Regions from separate parts of the Streptomyces sp. NPDC058198 genome, predicted to be linked through region 1. Evidence: riboswitches for the same ligand, from Rfam matches in the RefSeq annotation. Region 1 holds a riboswitch; each other region holds the start of a gene.
What was found. A riboswitch is a leader RNA that binds a small molecule or an ion and turns the genes downstream of it on or off. The one in region 1 is predicted to bind cobalamin.
Positions count from the first base shown of each region.

Region 2: linked by a shared signal. The riboswitch ahead of cobN (cobaltochelatase subunit CobN) and the one ahead of metE (5-methyltetrahydropteroyltriglutamate--homocysteine S-methyltransferase) in region 1 are both predicted to bind cobalamin.
Region 3: linked by a shared signal. The riboswitch ahead of ACFVWW_RS13860 (ribonucleoside-diphosphate reductase subunit alpha) and the one ahead of metE (5-methyltetrahydropteroyltriglutamate--homocysteine S-methyltransferase) in region 1 are both predicted to bind cobalamin.

Region 1 covers NZ_JBHVVP010000014.1:102,139-108,156, reverse strand. The annotation lists gene ACFVWW_RS30580 (spermidine synthase) at 1-342, opposite strand, end outside; gene tuf (elongation factor Tu) at 470-1,654, opposite strand; gene ACFVWW_RS30570 (TVP38/TMEM64 family protein) at 2,081-2,785, shown strand; gene ACFVWW_RS30565 (enoyl-CoA hydratase/isomerase family protein) at 2,793-3,875, opposite strand; cobalamin riboswitch at 4,117-4,358, shown strand; gene metE (5-methyltetrahydropteroyltriglutamate--homocysteine S-methyltransferase) at 4,512-6,018, shown strand, end outside.
Region 2 covers NZ_JBHVVP010000017.1:46,356-52,373, forward strand. The annotation lists gene ACFVWW_RS32080 (cobalt-precorrin-6A reductase) at 1-602, shown strand, start outside; gene ACFVWW_RS32085 (precorrin-2 C(20)-methyltransferase) at 539-2,065, opposite strand; gene ACFVWW_RS32090 (precorrin-8X methylmutase) at 2,143-2,769, opposite strand; gene cobG (precorrin-3B synthase) at 2,790-4,271, opposite strand; cobalamin riboswitch at 4,484-4,633, shown strand; gene cobN (cobaltochelatase subunit CobN) at 4,667-6,018, shown strand, end outside.
Region 3 covers NZ_JBHVVP010000003.1:345,280-351,297, forward strand. The annotation lists gene ACFVWW_RS13845 (tectonin domain-containing protein) at 1-305, opposite strand, end outside; gene ACFVWW_RS13850 (PPOX class F420-dependent oxidoreductase) at 586-981, opposite strand; gene ACFVWW_RS13855 (ribonucleotide-diphosphate reductase subunit beta) at 1,080-2,105, opposite strand; gene ACFVWW_RS13860 (ribonucleoside-diphosphate reductase subunit alpha) at 2,105-4,534, opposite strand; cobalamin riboswitch at 4,678-4,820, opposite strand; gene ACFVWW_RS13865 (GNAT family N-acetyltransferase) at 4,856-5,380, opposite strand; gene mctP (monocarboxylate uptake permease MctP) at 5,490-6,018, opposite strand, start outside.

The DNA of each region.
Region 1 (6,018 bases):
TATCGGCAGCAGCTCGGCGACCAGCGCCAGCAGCCCCGCGTCGGCCTCCACCACCTGCTGCGAGGAACCGGGCCGGGTGGCGGCGACATAGCGGGGCAGGGTGAACGCCCCACCGCCGAGATGGAGCACGGTCAGCGGCTCACCCGCCGCGGCGGCGCAGTCGACGACATGGGCGAGGCGCCGCACGTACTCGAACTCCAGATGGGTCGGCTCGTCCAGATCGACGTACGACTGGGGCGCGCCGTCGACCGTCAGCAGCCAGGCCCGCTCCCGGTCCACATCGGGCAGCAATCTGGCGGTGCCGCGGTCCACGGCACGGATGACGGGGATGGGCTCGTTCACCGTCCCATTGTGCGCCGCGGGCCGGTCCCGTCGCGGGCCGGGGTCGCGCACGGCCCGCGCCCGTCCCCCTGGAGTGCGGGGAGACAGGCGCGGGCCGCCCTGGCGGGGGCGGGTCACCCCGGGAGTGTCACAGCAGCGAGGTGACCGTGCCCGCGCCGACCGTGCGGCCGCCCTCACGGATCGCGAAGCCGAGCCCCGGCTCCAGCGGTACGTCACGGCCCAGCTCCACGGTCATGGTGACGGTGGTGCCGGGGCGCGCGACGGCCGCCTCACCGAGGTCGATGTCGCCGACCACGTCCGCCGTGCGGATGTAGAACTGAGGCCGGTAGCCGCTGGCGACCGGGGTGGTACGGCCGCCCTCGCTCGCGGAGAGGACGTACACCTGCGCGGTGAAGCGCCGGCTCGGGACGACACTGCCCGGCGCCGCCACCACATGGCCGCGCCGGACCGCGTCCCGCGCCATGCCGCGCAGCAGCAGCGCGACATTGTCCCCGGCCTCCGCGGACTCCATCGGCTTGCCGAAGGTCTCCAGGCCGGTGACCGTGCTGGTCTGCGGACCCGTGTCGGCGCCGAGCACCTCCACCCGGTCGCCCACCCGGACCGTGCCGCGCTCCACGGCGCCGGTGACGACCGTGCCGCGCCCGGTAATGGTGAGGACGTTCTCCACCGGGAGCAAAAACGGCGCGTCCGTGTACCTGATGGGCATCGGCACATAGGTGTCGACGGCGTCGAGCAGCGCCTCCACGGCCGCCGTCCAGCGCGGGTCGCCCGCCAGGGCCCGCAGGCCCGACACCCGGACGACGGGCACCGCGTCGCCGCCGTAGCCGTGCCGGCTGAGCAGTTCGCGGACCTCCAGATCGACCAGGTCGGTCAGCTCGTCGTCGCCCGCGTCGGCCTTGTTGAGTGCGACGACGATGTGGTTGACACCGACCTGGCGGGCGAGCAGGACGTGCTCGGCGGTCTGCGGCATGATCCCGTCGAGCGCGGAGACGACGAGGATCGCCCCGTCGAGCTGGGCGGCGCCGGTCACCATGTTCTTGATGTAGTCGGCGTGGCCCGGCATGTCCACATGCGCGTAGTGCCGGGTGTCGGTCTCGTACTCGACATGCGCGATGTTGATGGTGATCCCCCGGGCCGCCTCCTCCGGGGCCCGGTCGATCCGGTCGAACGGGACGTAGGAGGTACCGCTGCCGGCGCGGTCGCTGAGGACCTTGGTGATGGCGGCGGTCAGGGTGGTCTTGCCGTGGTCGACATGGCCCATGGTGCCGATGTTCAGGTGCGGCTTGGTGCGCACGTATGCCGTCTTGGGCATGGTTCCTTCCAGGAACTCGAAGCGTGAGGTGGACCCCTGGGCCTTGCCGACCCTCCCCCTGTGGGGTCCGCCGGACGATCCGGGAAGGGTCAGCTTCGGGCGCCGCCGAAGGGCGCTGCCGCGGTGAATGCGGCTGCGGTGAACGCGGCCGTGATGAACGTGGCTGTGGTGAACGCGGCAGCCCTCGGCGCGTCCGCGACTGCGGACGGCGCTGCGAGGAAGGCGTACCGGGACATGTCGCTGATCCTCGCCCACGGCCACCGTCGCGTCGAATGGTTTTCCGCGGCCCGGCGACCGGGGCGGAGGTTCCTCAAGGCGCCGCGGTTGTGGCCGGTCTGTGCGGAGAGCGTGGCGTCTTGCCGTGAATGACAGGGTTTCGCACGGTCGTCGGGACGATCACACACGCTTGTCGGTTAGTCTCCCCGAATGCTCGACACCGTCCCCAGGCCGTCCCCGGGCCTCGCTGTCCGCTGCTCCAGGGCGCTGCTCTCGCCCTGGTCGCGTCTGTCTCTGCTCGTGGTCGTGCTGGGCGCGGCGGCCGCGGCTGTGCTGCTGTACGAGCCGCAGAGACTGCTCTCGGACGGCTGGCCGGCGCAGCTCAGCGGCGGCGCCGCCGTCGTGCTGTTCGCCGTGGCGTACGGGCTGTGTGCCGTCGCGTTCGTACCGCGTCCGCTGCTCAATCTCGCCGCCGGAGCGCTCTTCGGCTCGCAGCTCGGGCTCCCCGCGGCGCTCGCGGGGACGGTGCTGGGCGCGGGGATCGCCTTCGGGCTGGGCCGTTTCCTCGGGCAGGAGGCGCTGCGTCCGCTGCTGCGGGGGCGCTGGCTGAAGGCGGCCGACGGTCAGCTCAGCCGGCACGGCTTCCGGTCGATGCTGGCGGTCAGGCTCTTCCCCGGCGTGCCGTTCGCGGCGGCCAACTACTGCGCCGCCGTCTCCCGCATGGGATGGACGCCGTTCCTGCTGGCGACGGGGATCGGTTCGATCCCCAACACCGCGGCCTATGTGGTCGCGGGCAGCCAGGCGTCGTCCCCGACGTCGCCGGCGTTCCTGCTCGCGATGAGCTTCATCGTCCTCACCGGTCTGGGCGCGGCGGTGCTCGCCTGGCGCAAGCGCCACCGCCTCGGCGGACGCTGAGTCCGCGTCAGCCCGCGCCGAGCCCGAGGTCACCGCCGGGCGGCCGGGCGGAGAACCGCTCCACCTCCGCGTCCGTGACCTGCGCCAGCTCCTTCGGCGACCAGCGCGGCGCGCGGTCCTTGTCGATGACCTGGGCACGGATGCCCTCCAGCAGGTCAGGGGTGGTGAGCGCGGCGCACGAGGCGCGGTACTCCTGGTCGAGCACCTGCTCCAGCGTGGTCAGTCCGCGGGCCAGGCGCAGCGCGGCGAGGGTGGCCTTGAGGGCGGTGGGTGACCGGGTCAGGATCGTTTCCGCGGCCTCCTTCGACGCCGGCCGGCCGTCGCCGAGCAGCCGGTCGACGATCTCCTCCACCGAATCGGCCGCGTAACAGGCGTCGATCCAGCCCCGGTCCGCGGCGAGTTGGCCCTCCGGCGCGGAGCGCGCGTACCGGCGCACCGTCTCCCGTACGTCCGCGTCGGCGAGCTCGGCGCGCAGGTCGTCGAGCCGGTCCGAGGGTACGAAGTGGTCGGCGAGCCCGCACAGCAGCGCGTCCGCCGCGCCCACCGCCCTTCCGGTGAGGGCGAGATGCGTTCCCAGCTCGCCGGGCGCGCGGGACAGCAGATAGGTCCCGCCCACATCGGGGACCAGCCCGATGCCGGTCTCCGGCATGGCGACGGCCGAGCGCTCGGTGACGATCCGTACGCTGCCGTGCGCCGAGACACCGACTCCGCCGCCCATCACGATGCCGTCCATCAGGGCGACATACGGCTTGGGGTAGCGGGCGATACGGGCGTTGAGCCGGTACTCGTCGCGCCAGAAGGCGGTCGAGGCGTCCCCGCCGCCGGTGCGCGCGTCCTCGTGGATCGCGCGGATGTCACCGCCCGCGCACAGCCCGCGTTCACCCGCCCCGGAGATGATCACCGCGGCGACGCTCGCGTCCCGCTCCCACTCCGCCAGGGCCGCGGACATCGTCAGCACCATGGGGTGGGTGAGGGCGTTGAGGGCGCGGGGGCGGTTGAGCGTGATGTGGGCCGTGCGGCCCGCCCTGCCGGTCAGTACCGGTCCGTCCTGGCCCATGCTCTCGCTGGTTCCTTCCGTGATCCGACGCATGCGCCCCAGTATCGGACATGTCCGTTCCATGGATCTAGCTGGTCCCCGCCCCCTCCGTGGCTCTAGACGAGTCATTCCGAAGTCCCGTCTGCCCGGCGGTGTCCGGCACGCACGCTCGCGGCGTTGCCGAAATGCCCTAGTAGCTCCGCTACGAGGGCACCTCGGCGCCTTGCGATCGCACGCACCGGACACCGCCGGGCCCGCCCTCCGGGCGGACGACGCTACTTCGGAATAACTCGTCTACGCTGGGGACGCAGCTGGTTCGCCCTGCCCGCCAGGCAGACGCGTCGTAAGAGGGAACCCGGTGGGAATCCGGGACTGCCCCGCAGCGGTGAGTGGGAACGACCGCCGTCATACGCACTGGACGCACCGCGTCCGGGAAGCGACGGCCAGTAGGAGCCTCGTACCCGTACGGATACGTACGGTCACGGCCACGAGGCGTGCCCATGAGTCCGAAGACCTGCCACTGCCCGTGTGCGAGCACCGCACACGGAGATCTCGGTGACCTCGTGGGCGGGTCGGCGGTTCTCGGGCGGGCATGCGCGCGACGCGGTGTGCTTCGCCCCGGCTTCCGTTCCTTCGCTTCCCACGGGTCGACCCGGGATCGTTCCCGCATGACTCGCGAAGGAGAGTCCCGTGACACCCAAGTCCGCAGCCGCGGCGTCCCGGTCCACCGTCCATGGCTACCCGCGCCAGGGCCCCGACCGTGAACTGAAGAAGGCCATCGAGGGCTACTGGAAGGGCCGGGTCACCGCGGAAGCCCTGCGGGAGACCGCCGAGGGGCTGCGCCGCGACAACTGGCGGCAGCTGGCCGGTGCCGGTCTCGGTGAAGTGCCCACGGGTGACTTCTCGTACTACGACCATGTGCTCGACACCAGCGTCATGGTCGGCGCCGTCCCCGCCAGGCACCGGGCGGCCGTCGAGGCGGACGCCCTCGACGGCTACTTCGCCATGGCGCGCGGCGCGCAGGATATGGCGCCGCTGGAGATGACCAAGTGGTTCGACACCAATTACCACTATCTCGTCCCCGAGCTGGGCCCCGACACCGTCTTCCGCGCCGACTCGGCCAAGCAGGTCGGCGAGTTGCGCGAGGCCGTGGCGCTCGGCCACACCGCCCGGCCCGTGCTGGTCGGTCCCGTCACATATCTGCTGCTCGCCAAGCCCGCGCCGGGTGTGGCCGCCGGCTTCGAGCCGCTGACCCTGCTCGACCGGCTGCTCCCGGTGTACGCGGAGGTGCTGGCCGATCTCAGGGCCGCCGGCGCCGAGTGGGTGCAGCTCGACGAACCCGCGCTGGTCCAGGACCGTACGCCCGCCGAGCTGAACGCGACCGCGCGCGCCTACCGCGAGCTCGGGGCGCTCACCGACCGGCCCCAGCTGCTGGTGGCGTCGTACTTCGACCGGCTCGGCGAGGCGCTTCCCGTGCTGGCCAAAGCCCCCGTCGAGGGTCTCGCCCTGGACTTCACCGGTCCCGCCGCCGCCAACCTCCGCGACCTCGCGGCGGTCGGCGGCCTGCCCGGCAAGCGGCTCGTCGCCGGGGTGGTGGACGGCCGCAATGTGTGGATCAACGATCTCGCGGCCTCGCTGACCACCCTGGCCACGCTGCTCGGTCTCGCCGACCGGGTCGATGTGTCGGCATCCTGCTCCCTGCTGCACGTCCCGCTGGACACGGCGGCCGAGCGGGAGCTCGATCCGCAGCTCGCGCGGTGGCTGGCCTTCGCCCGCCAGAAGACCGACGAGGTCGTCACACTCGCGCGCGGTCTCGCCGGGGGCACAGGACCGATCACGGCCCGGCTCTCCGCGAACCGCGCCGATCTGGCCTCCCGGGCCTCCTCGGCGATCACGCGTGATCCCGCGGTACGGGCCCGCTCCGCGGCCGTGACCGCCGCGGACGCCCGCCGGGGCCAGCCGTACGCCGAGCGCACCGTCGCCCAGCGCGAGCGGCTCGGACTGCCGCTGCTGCCGACCACCACCATCGGCTCGTTCCCGCAGACCTCGGAGTTGCGCACGGCGCGCGCCGAGCGGCGGGCGGGACGGCTGGACGAGGCCGGCTACGACGAGCGGATCGAGGCCGAGATCCGTGAGGTGATCTCCTTCCAGGAGAAGGCCGGGATCGATGTCCTGGTGCACGGCGAGCCCGAACGCA
Region 2 (6,018 bases), on a different contig from region 1:
ACCGCGTGGACGCGCTCATCGACGCCACTCATCCCTTCGCCGCGACGATCAGTCGGAATGCGGCCCGGGCGGCCGCCGACGCCCATGTTCCCCTGCTGGCGCTGCGCCGGCCCTCCTGGGTGCCCGCCGCGGGCGACGACTGGCGTCCGGTCGGCTCGCTGGAGGAGGCGGCCCGGGCGCTGCCCCCGCTCGCGGGCAGGGTCTTCCTCACCACGGGGCGGATGGGGCTCGCCACCTTCGCTCACCTCGATGACCTGTGGTTCCTCGTACGGTCCGTGGACGCCCCGGAGCCGCCGTACCCGGCCAGGACGGAAGTGCTGCTGGACCGGGGGCCGTTCACCCTCGACGGGGAGCGGGAGATCATCCGCAGCCACCGCATCGACGTCGTGGTGACCAAGGACAGCGGCGGCGCGGCCACCGCGGCCAAGCTCACCGCCGCCCGCGAGGCCGGTCTCCCCGTGGTCGTCGTCCGCCGGCCTCCGGTGCCGGAGGGGGTGCCTGTGGCGGGCACCCCCGACGAGGTGGCGGACTGGCTGCGTCAGTTCGCCGCTTTCGGAGAGTTCTCCGGGGACGGGCTCTCCGCAAGCGGCTTTTCCGGATAGCGGCGCGGCGTCCAGACGATCTGCCGCCCGTCTCCCCGCCGTACGGTCACCGTCTGCGAGGACCCGACCAGCAGGATCGTCCGCATGTCGACCTGCGCCGAATCGAGGTCGGCCAGCCGCACGATCCGTACGCTCTGCTCCGCCCCGCCCACATCGCGCCCGAGGACGACCGGAGTGTCCGGAGCGCGGTGTTCCAGCAGCAGTTCGCGGGCCTTGCCGACCTGCCACGTACGGCTGCGGGAACCGGGGTTGTAGAGCGCGAGCACCAGATCCGCCGCGGCTGCCGCGTGCAGGCGTTCGGCGATGACTTCCCAGGGCTTGAGCCGGTCGGACAGCGAGAGCACGGCGTAGTCGTGGCCGAGCGGGGCGCCGGCGAGGGCCGCCGCCGCGTTGGCGGCGGTCACGCCCGGCAGTACCCGTACGGGGACGTCCTCGTACGGCGCCCGCGACGCCACCTCCAGGACCGCCGTGGCCATCGCGAAGACGCCGGGGTCGCCGCCCGAGACCACGGCCACGCGCCGTCCCCGCCGTGCCAGGTCGAGGGCGAACTCCGCGCGCTCCGACTCCACCTTGTTGTCGGAGCCGTGCCGGAGCTGGCCGGGGCGGACCGGCACGCGGTCCAGATAGGTGGTGTAGCCGACGAGATCCTCGGCGGCGGCCAGTTCGCCGCGCGTCTCGGGCGTGAGCCACAGAGGTCCGGCCGGGCCGGTGCCGACGACCACCACCTGGCCGGTCTTGTTGGTCTCACCTGAGTTACTCGGCGCACCCGCGTCTCCGGGCACCGGCACGGGCACCGCGCCGATCCGGCTCGGCAGGACAGCGACCGAGAAGTACGGCACGGAGTCCGGATCGACATCGGCCAGCGCGCCGGTGCGCTCGCCGCTCATCGTGGCCCGTTCGACGTACCGCGCGTCCGCCAGCCGCCCCGCCCGCTCGATCGCCCGCCGTACGGTGGGGAAGGTCCGGCCGAGCTTCATGACAACGGCCGAGTCCGCCGAGGCCAGGCGGGCCGTCAGCTCCTCCTCCGGCAGGGTGCCCGGGAGGATCGTCAGCACCTCCTCGCCCTCGACGAGAGGGGTGCCGAGCCGGGCCGCGGCGGCGCTCACCGACGTGACGCCGGGGATGACCTCGGTCGGATAGCGGCCGGCCAGCCGCTTGTGCATGTGCATGTACGAGCCGTAGAACAGCGGGTCGCCCTCGGCGATCACGGCGACCGTGCGTCCGGCGTCCAGATGGACGGCGAGCCGGGCCGCCGACTCGGCGTAGAACTCCTCCATCGCGCCCTGGTACCCGCCGGGGTGGTCGGTGGTCCCGGTGGTGACCGGGTAGACCAGGGGCTCCTCGATATGGTCGGCACGCAGATGCTCCGCGGCGATGGAACGCGCGATGGACCGGCCGTGCCGGGCGCTGTGATATGCGATCACATCCGCCTCGGCGATGACCCGCACGGCCCGTACGGTCATCAACGACGGGTCACCCGGGCCGAGCCCGACTCCGTACAGCCGGCCGGTCGAAGGCCCGGCCGTGGTGCTGTTCTCGCTCACTCTTCCTCGCTCGCTATGGCGTTGATGGCCGCCGCCGCGATGGCGCTGCCGCCCCGCCGTCCGCGTACGACCAGGTGCTCAAGCCCGGCGGGGTGGCCGGCGAGCGCGTCCTTGGACTCGGCGGCGCCGACGAAACCGACCGGCACACCGATGACGGCCGCCGGGCGCGGGGCGCCGTCCTCGATCATCTCCAGCAGCCGGAAGAGCGCGGTCGGGGCGTTGCCGACGGCCACCACCGCGCCCCCCATCCGGTCCCGCCACAACTCCAGGGCGGCGGCGCTGCGCGTCGTCCCCATCTCGGCGGCGAGTGCGGGGACCGCGGGGTCGGACAGGGTGCATACGACGTCGTTGTCCGCCGGCAGCCGCTTACGGGTGACACCGCTGGCGACCATGGCGACATCGCACAGGATCGGTGCGCCCGCGCGCAGGGCCTCGCGGGCGCTTGCCACCACGGCGGGCGTGAAGGCGAGGTCGCGCACCAGGTCGACCATGCCGCAGGCGTGGATCATCCGCACCGCGACCTGGGAGACGTCGGCGGGCAGCCCGGCGAGGTCCGCCTCGGCGCGGATCATGGCGAAGGACTGGCGGTATATGGCCGCGCCGTCCTTCTCGTAGTCGAACACTGTGGACACTGTGGTCTCGCTCATCTCGTCACTGGGGTGGTGCGTGCCGTCGTGGGTTTCCGGGCCGTCGCGACCGCTTCGGCGAGTTCTGGTCCTGTGGTGGCCCTGAGGAGATGTCCCCGCACCGAGATGTCGTAGCCGCCCTCGCCGGTCGCGACGACATCCACCCAGCTGCCCTGTGGATGGCCGCAGCGGCGGGCGCAGCCCGACCAGTAGACGGGCAGGTCACCGGGGTTGGTGGCGGGCAGGTCACCAGGGCCGGTGGCGGGCGGTCCGCCGGGGCCGGTGGCGGGCAGGTCACCGGGGCGGGCGGCCGTTACGGCTTCGGCCGCGTCCGCCCGTACATCCGTGAGTGCCTTCGCGCACCCGGGCCGGCCGGTGCAGGCGCCGACGTTGTGCCAGGGGGAGTGGGGGTCCGTGATCAGTCCGGCGGTGCGGAGGCGGTCCAGGAGGTCGTGGGCCGTGGCCGGGTCCAGGCCCGGCACGATCACTCCGCGCCAGGGGGTCACCCGCAGGGTGCGGTCGTTCGTCCCGCGCTCGCCTGCCGACAGCAGCAGCCGCCATTGCGCGACGCTCAGCCGTCCCAGCGGGGCGTACACGGACAGCGCCACGGTCCCGTCGGGGGAGTGGACCGGCCCCGGGACGGGCGGCCCGGCTTCCGGCCGCGCCACGTCCGCCCCGTACTCGGCGCGGTACTCGGCCCCGGGCTCCGCCCCGTACGCCGCCCCGGGCTCCGTCGCGTACTCCGCCCCGTACTCGGCCACCGGCTCCGTCGCGATCCCGGCCGTCGCCAGCCCCGTGGTCACCGCCGCGTCCAGCCCATGGCCCGCGGGCAACTCCCGTACCCGCCAGGCGCCCGAGCCGCTCGCCGCCGCCACCGTGAGGAAGGTCTCCGCCGCCAACAGAGCGGCGCGCGGGGCGTCGCCCGCGGAGACCCGCAGTCCTGACCCGTTCGCCCCGGTATGCAACACCGCTGTTCCGTCCGACTGTGCGAGCAACGTCACATCCGCGCCCAGGGCGGCCACATCACCGCGGCCGTCGTCCAGCGCGAACAGAAACCGCCCCGAGAGAGCCGTCGCGGCCTCGCTCGCGCACAGCAGCGCGTCCAGTTCCCGGGCCCACAACCGCACGTCCGCGCGGGGGATTCCGTCCAGTCCCGACAGGGGCGAAGCGATCACGTTCCGTACCCGCTCGTGCCGTTCCGAGGGCAGCAGGCCGGCCTCGTACAGCAGCTCCGCCAGCTCCCCGCCGCAGCTCTCGCCCAGCCCCCGCAGCTGGACGTTGCCCCGCGAGGTGATGTCCAGCCGGCCGTCGCCCAGCCGCTCGGCCGCCGTCGCCAGCGCCTCCGCCTGACGGTGCGTCAGGAGACCGGCGGGCAGCCGCAGTCGTGCCAGCCGGCCGTCGTCGGCGGCATGCAGCCGGAGCGCTCCTGGGCAGGCGTCACCGCGCTCCCGGACGGGAGCTTCGTCCCGGTTCACGGGTGTTGGCGAGGTAGGCGGCATGGCGGCGAGCATACCCACGTACTCCGACGCCCTCCCCGCCCGTTCCGGCCGCCGCCCGGCCGTCGGCTCCGGCCTCCGTTCAGCCTCCGCCCGGCCGTTCTCGCGCTGTTCGCCCGGCCTCCGCCCAGCTGTTCACCCGGCCCCCGCCCGGCTGTTCACCCCGGCCCCGTCCGGCCGTTCGCCCAGGCGCCCTCCCCGCCGTGACCTGCAGCACTTACTATGCAGACGACGGGTCTTCAGGCCCGTCACCGCCATAGACGGCGTCAGGGGAGGAAGCCCGGTGAGAATCCGGCGCGGTCCCGCCACTGTGAGCCCGGCAGCAGCCGGGTGAGCCAGGAACTCCCGCCGTCTTCCTACCGCCCGGGGCGCGGACCCCGAGGAAGGCGAGACGCCGCATGATCCTGCTCCTGTCGACGTCCGACACCGATCTGCTCAGCGCCCGTGCGGCGGGCGGCCCGGTCCCGTACCGGTTCGCCAACCCCGCCCGGCTCGCGCTCGACGAGCTGCCCGCGCTGCTGGAGGGCGCCGACCTCGTCGTCGTACGTCTCCTCGGCGGGCTGCGCGCCTGGCAGGACGGAATCGACCAGCTCCTCGCCGCCGACCGCCCCCTGGTGGTCCTCACCGGCGAACAGGCCCCCGACGCCCAGCTGATGGAAGCCTCCACGGTCCCCATCGGCATCGCCGCCGAGGCGCACGCCTATCTCGCCCACGGCGGTCCCGCCAACCTGGAGCAGCTTGCGCGGTTCCTCTCCGACACCGTCCTGCTGACCGGCCACGGCTTCGAGCCGCCCGCCGCCGCGCCCACCTGGGGACCGCTCCTACGCGCCCCCCGCCCGTTGGCGGGCGGCGGCCCGCTGATCGCGGTGCTCTACTACCGCGCCCATCACATGAGCGGCAACACCGCCTTCGTCGACGACCTGTGCTCCGCGATCGAGAGGGCCGGCGGCCGGGCCCTGCCGCTGTACGTGGCCTCCCTGCGCGCCCCCGAGCCCGAGCTGCTCGACGCGCTGCGCGCCGCCGACGCCCTCGTGACCACCGTGCTCGCCGCGGGCGGCACCAGGCCCGCCGAGGCCTCGGCGGGCGGCGACGACGAGTCCTGGGACGCGGGCGCCCTCGCCGCCCTCGGCGTACCGATTCTCCAGGCCCTGTGCCTGACCGGATCGCGCAGCGCCTGGGAGGAGAGCGACGAAGGTCTGTCGCCGCTGGACGCCGCGGGGCAGGTCGCCGTGCCGGAGTTCGACGGCCGGCTCATCACCGTCCCGTTCTCCTTCAAGGAGATCGACGAGGACGGTCTTCCGGCGTACGTCGCCGACCCCGAGCGGGCCGCGCGCGTCGCCGGGATCGCCGTACGGCACGCCCGTCTGCGCCATATCCCGAACCCGGAGAAGCGCCTCGCGCTGGTGCTGTCCGCGTACCCGACCAAGCACTCCCGGATCGGCAACGCCGTCGGTCTGGACACCCCGGCCAGCGCCGTCGCCCTGCTGCGCCGGCTCCGTACCGAGGGCTACGACTTCGGTACGGAAGAGGTCCCGGGCCTGGAGTCCGGCGACGGCGACGAGCTGATCTACGCGCTGATCGAGGCCGGCGGCCATGACCAGGAGTGGCTGACCGAGGAGCAGCTGGCCCGCAATCCGGTCCGTATCCCCGCCGCCGACTACCGCCGGTGGTACGCCCAACTGCCCGCCGCCCTGAGGGAGTCGGTGGAGCGGCACTGGGGGCCGCCGCCCGGCGAGATGTTCGTGGACCG
Region 3 (6,018 bases), on a different contig from region 1:
CCCCACACGTTCGTCCTGGAGCCCGCGTCGATGCGGACCAGGCTGCCGGAGATGCTCGGCCACGGGTTCGAAGCCCCTTGATCCCCGGCATACCGGAAGATCTGGTTGCCCCCGTTGACGCCCCACACCGTGCCGTCCGCCGCGGCGCCGATGTCACTCAGCGCCCCCGGGATGTTGATCCAGGGGTTGGCGTCGTAGTTGGTGTACCGGTAGATGGCGCTCGCCGCGTTCACACCCCACACCGTCGTCCTGGACCCCGCCGAGATCGCAGTGAGACTGCCCGCAACCTTCACCCAATCCGCCATGCCGAAACCATCCCTTCTCGAACCGCTCTTGGCTGTCATCCTCGGCCATGAGAGAAGCGGATAAAGCGGGTGAATGCTTGTGCTAATACCAAACAAGACCGTAAATCAGCGTTTCATTCCTATCGCCCTGCGGGGCGGGGGCAGGAGCGGCTCGGTCGGGAGTATTTCGGCTCGAAGCGCTGTCCCACCCAGAGGGGATCGACACGAGTGCCGGTTCATGCCTCCGCCGGGACCGCCCCGCCCGCCGGAGGGGGACGGGGCGGTCCCGGCGGCCGGCACCTCAGACGGAGAAGCCTGTGACCTTCTGCGGGGTCACCCGGACGATCAGCCGGAGCACCTCCTCCGGCTCGGCCGGCGGGTCCTCGCCCAGGTACTTCCGCGAGAGCTCGCGCGGCAGCGGTTTCTCCGGGTCGTCGAGCAGTTCGACAGTGCCGCGGATGTCTACGGACCGGTACGGGTTCGCGGTGTCGAAGACGGTGAGGCTGACCCGTGGATCCCGGGCGAGATTCCGCGCCTTCTGGCGCTCGGCCGTCGTGGAGAACAGCACCGTATCCCCCTCCCTGGCGATCCAGACCACCGAGGTCTGCGGCCCGCCGTCCCGGTTCAGCGTCGCGACGGTGGCGAAGTTCCTCCCGTCCAGCAGCTTGCGCGTCTCCTCGTTGAACACCTGTGACACAGCCTCGCCCCTCTGCTCAGCGTTCTTGGAATCACTACTCGCACAGAACAGATGCGAAGGCCGGGTCCTTCCCAGCGCCGTATCGAGGGGCCGGAGTACTAGAAGTCGTCGTCGAAGCCGACCGTGCCCTCGACCGCGACCTGGTAGGCCGACGGGCGGCGTTCGAAGAAGTTCGTCAGTTCCTGGACGCCCTGGAGCTCCATGAAGGAGAAGGGGTTCTCCGAGCCGTAGACCGGGGCGAAGCCGAGGCGCTGGAGGCGCTGGTCGGCGACGCACTGGAGGTATTCGCGCATCGACTCCGTGTTCATGCCCGGCAGGCCCTCGCCGCACAGATCGCGGCCGAACTGCAGCTCGGCCTCGACGGCTTCCTTCAGCATGTCCGTGACCTGCTGCCGGAGGGCGTCGTCGAACAGCTCCGGCTCCTCCTTGCGGACCGTGTCCACGACCTCGAAGGCGAAGTTCATATGCATCGTCTCGTCGCGGAACACCCAGTTGGTGCCGGTGGCCAGGCCGTGCAGCAGGCCGCGCGAGCGGAACCAGTAGACGTACGCGAAGGCGCCGTAGAAGAACAGCCCCTCGATACAGGCCGCGAAGCAGATCAGGTTCAGCAGGAAGCGCCGGCGGTCCGCCTTCGACTCCAGCCGGTCGATCTTTTCGACCGAGTCCATCCAACGGAAGCAGAACTGCGCCTTCTCGCGGATCGACGGGATCTCCTCCACCGCGTCGAAGGCCGCCGCGCGGTCCTCCGGATCGGGCAGATAGGTGTCGAGCAGCGTCAGATAGAACTGGACGTGCACGGCCTCCTCGAAGAGCTGGCGGGAGAGATACAGCCGCGCCTCGGGGGAGTTGATGTGCTTGTAGAGCGTCAGCACCAGGTTGTTCGACACGATCGAGTCGCCCGTCGCGAAGAACGCGACCAGCCGGCCGATCATGTGCTGCTCACCGGGGGAGAGCTTGGCGAGATCGGCGATGTCGGAGTGGAGGTCGACCTCCTCCACCGTCCAGGTGTTCTTGATCGCGTCGCGGTAGCGCTCGTAGAAGTCCGGGTAGCGCATCGGCCGCAGCGTCAGCTCGAAGCCCGGGTCGAGCAGGTTCTTGGTGGTGGTGGGGCTGGTGGAGCTCATTACTGGCACGCCTCGCAGGACTCGGGGTTTTCCAGGGAGCAGGCGAGCGCCTCTTCCGGCGTCGCCTGCGCCGGTACGGGTACGGGCACGCTCCTCGGCGCCGAAGAGCCCGCCGAAGACCCCGCCGAGGACCCCGCCGCGCGGGCGATCCGGGTCGCCGGGCGCGAGCGCAGGTAGTACGTCGTCTTGAGGCCCTTCTTCCAGGCGTACGCGTACATCGAGCTGAGCTTCCCGATGGTCGGCGTCTCCAGGAACAGGTTCAGCGACTGGCTCTGGTCGAGGAACGGCGTACGGGCCGCCGCCATGTCGATCAGACCGCGCTGCGGGATCTCCCACGCCGTGCGGTACAGGTCGCGGACCTCCGCAGGCACCCAGGTGAAGCCCGCCACCGAGCCGTTCGACTCGCGCAGCGCCTCACGCGTCTGGGTGTCCCAGACGCCGAGCTTCTTCAGGTCCGCCACCAGGTACGAGTTGACCTGGAGGAACTCCCCGGAGAGCGTCTCGCGCTTGAAGAGGTTGGAGACCTGCGGCTCGATGCACTCGTACACGCCCGCGATCGAGGCGATGGTCGCCGTCGGCGCGATGGCCAGCAGCAGGGAGTTGCGCATGCCGGTCGAGGCGACCCGGGCACGCAGCGCGGCCCAGCGCTCCGGCCAGTTCAGCTCGACGTCGTAGTGGTCGGGGTGCAGCACCCCGCGCGCCGCGCGTGTCTTCGACCAGGCGGGCGCCGGGCCGTTGCGCTCGGCGAGGTCGCAGGACGCCTCGTACGCCGCGAGCATGATGCGCTCGGCGATCCGGGTGGAGAGCGCGGCGGCCTCGGCCGAGTCGAAGGCCAGCCGCTTCTTGAAGAAGACGTCCTGGAGGCCCATCGCGCCCAGGCCCACCGGACGCCAGGTGGCGTTGGAGCGGCCCGCCTGCTCGGTCGGGTAGAAGTTGATGTCCACGACCCGGTCGAGGAAGGTCACGGCGGTACGGACGGTCTCGTCCAGCCGCTCCCAGTCGATCTCGCCCGAATCCAGCACGAACGCGCCGAGGTTGACGGAACCGAGGTTGCAGACGGCCGTCTCCCCGTCGTCCGTCACCTCCAGGATCTCCGTGCAGAGGTTGGAGGAGTGGACGACCTTTCCGGGCTCGGCCGTCTGGTTGGCCGTACGGTTCGAGGCGTCCTTGAAGGTCATCCAGCCGTTGCCGGTCTGGGCGAGCGTGCGCATCATCCTGCCGTACAGCTCCCGGGCCGGGAGGGTCCTGCGGGCCAGGCCGGCCGCCTCCGCCGCGCGGTACGCCGCGTCGAACGCGTCGCCCCACAGGTCGACCAGCTCGGGCACGTCGGACGGCGAGAACAGCGACCAGACGCCGTCCGTCTCGACCCGGCGCATGAACTCGTCCGGGATCCAGTGCGCCAGATTCAGATTGTGCGTACGCCTGGCGTCCTCACCGGTGTTGTCCCGCAGCTCCAGGAACTCTTCCAGGTCCGCGTGCCAGGTCTCCAGGTAGACACAGGCCGCGCCCTTGCGCCGGCCGCCCTGGTTGACCGCCGCCACCGAGGAGTCGAGGGTCCGCAGGAAGGGGACGATGCCGTTGGAGTGCCCGTTGGTGCCGCGGATCAGCGAACCGCGCGAGCGGATACGGGAGTACGAGAGACCGATGCCGCCCGCGTGCTTGGAGAGCCGGGCCACCTGGTGGTACCGGTCGTAGATCGAGTCCAGCTCGTCCAGCGGCGAGTCCAGCAGATAGCAGGAGGACATCTGCGGGTGGCGCGTACCGGAGTTGAAGAGCGTCGGCGAGGACGGCAGATAGTCCAGCCGGCTCATCAGCCGGTACAGCGCGGCGACCTCGTCCAGCGCGTGGGCGGCCGCCGCCGAGCCGGGCTCGGCGTCCTCGGCGAGGCCCGAGGCGACGCGCAGCATGAAGTGCTGCGGGGTCTCGACCACCTGGCGGGTGATCGGGTGCCTGAGCAGATAGCGGCTGTAGAGCGTCCGCAGCCCGAAGTAGCCGAAGCGGTCGTCGCCGGCCGGGTCGATCAGGCCGTCGAGGCGGTCCGTGTGCAGCGTCACGAAAGCGGCCGTACGGTCCGCGATCAGGCCCTCGCGGTGGCCGACGGCGACCGACGCGGAGAACGACACCGCGCCCTGCCCCGTCGCCTCGTCGGCGATGGTGCGGGTCAGGAGCCGGGCGGCGAGCCGGGAGTAGGCGGGGTCCTCGGAGATCAGCCCCGCGGCCGCCTCGGTGGCGAGCTCGCGCAGCTCGGCCTCGTCGGACCGGGCGTTACGGCCCCGCAGCGCGGCGGCGGCGACTCTGCCGGGGTCCGTGTCGGGCAGATCGGCGGTCAGGTCCGTCAGGGTCCGCAGCAACGCGGTCCCGGGTCCGTCGGCCACCTGCGCGGGGACCTCGGAGATGCCTGAAGCCGGATCGGCTGGCGCGATGGTCACGTGGTGCTCTCCCTCGCTCGGCTCTGGGCCGTCGGGAGGGGAGCGGGGGCGCGCACAGCCGTACGGCCCGCAGCCGGGCAGCACTGTGTACGGCGTCCACCGGCCCAGCCTCGAGGCCCGGACGTCTCGGCGTCCGGCTCGGTCGAGCCGGACGCGCCGTCGGCAGGTGTTCGGACTCGCGGGTACGACAAAGCGCACCACAGCACACCGTTGCGGGACAGTTCCGGATTCGCACCGGATTCCCCTGCGTTGACAGCGAGGACGAGCATACATGTGGGGTGAGGACGGCGCGTCACCCCCCAGATGTTGTGTCGGCGGCGGTCAGCGGCCGGTGGCCGGAGGTCCGTTGAGGTCCAGGGCGTAGGTGAGCAGGGAGAGCCCGGGGAGGGGCTCCCAGTCCCGTTCCGGGGTCCTGACGAAGCCCAGGCGCTCATAGATCCGGTGGGCCTGGAGCATTCTGTCCTGGGTCGACAGCACGATCCGTATACAGCCATCCATGTCCCGTGAGCGCGCCACACAGGCGCGGACGAGAGCCTCCCCGACGCCCCGGCCCCGGGCCGCCCGGTCGACCGCCAGCATCCGGAACTCGGCCTCGCCCGCGCGCGCCACATCGGCCCACGGCCCGCCTGCCGCGACAAAGGTCACCCCGCCGAGCAGCGTCCCGTCGGCGTCCACGGCGGCCAGCACCTCCGCCTCGGCCGCCCGGGCCGCCACGTCCCGCAGGGTGAGCAGATACGGGTCGTCCTCGCCGAAGTCCAGGAGGCCGTCGTCCAGATACCCCCGCGCGGTGATCTCGCCGAGCCGCGTGTACTCCCCGGGCTCGGCCACTCTGATCGTGAAATCCATGAGCCGATTGTGCGCCTCGGGTACGACAACGGGCCGCCGGGTTTCCTCGCCCGCGCAGCGCGGGGGAGGACTCGGCGGCCCGTGGGCGGCTACTTGGCCCGGGTCAGGGTCAGTGCACGGGGTCTCCCGATGTGGCCGCGGGCAGCTCCACCTTGACGCCCGGGTCACCGGCGTCGGCCGTGTAGTCGGACGGGCTGGTCTCGTCGATGCCGTCCGGCGCCTTGGCCGCCCGCAGCACGAAGGTCAGCACCACGGTGATCACCACATTGAGCACGAACGCGGTGAGGCCGATGTAGCCGATCTCACCGAGCCCCGGGATCTCCTTGGACGAGCCGCCGAAGTGTGCCTGCGTCGGGCTGGCGACGCCGTACGCCGCGGCCGTGCCGTACAGCATGCCGGCGCCCCAGCCGATGAGCAGCGCCCAGCGGTGGAACCACCGGGTGAACAGTCCGCCCACCAGCGCCGGCATCGTCTGGAGGATCCAGATGCCGCCCAGCAGCTGGAAGTTGATCGCGACCGTCTTGTCCATGGACAGGACGAAGGCCAGCGCACCCACCTTCACCAGCAGCGAGACCAGCTTCGACACCTTGGTCTCCTGCGCCGGAGTCGCGTCCGGCTTGATGAAGTCCTTGTAGATG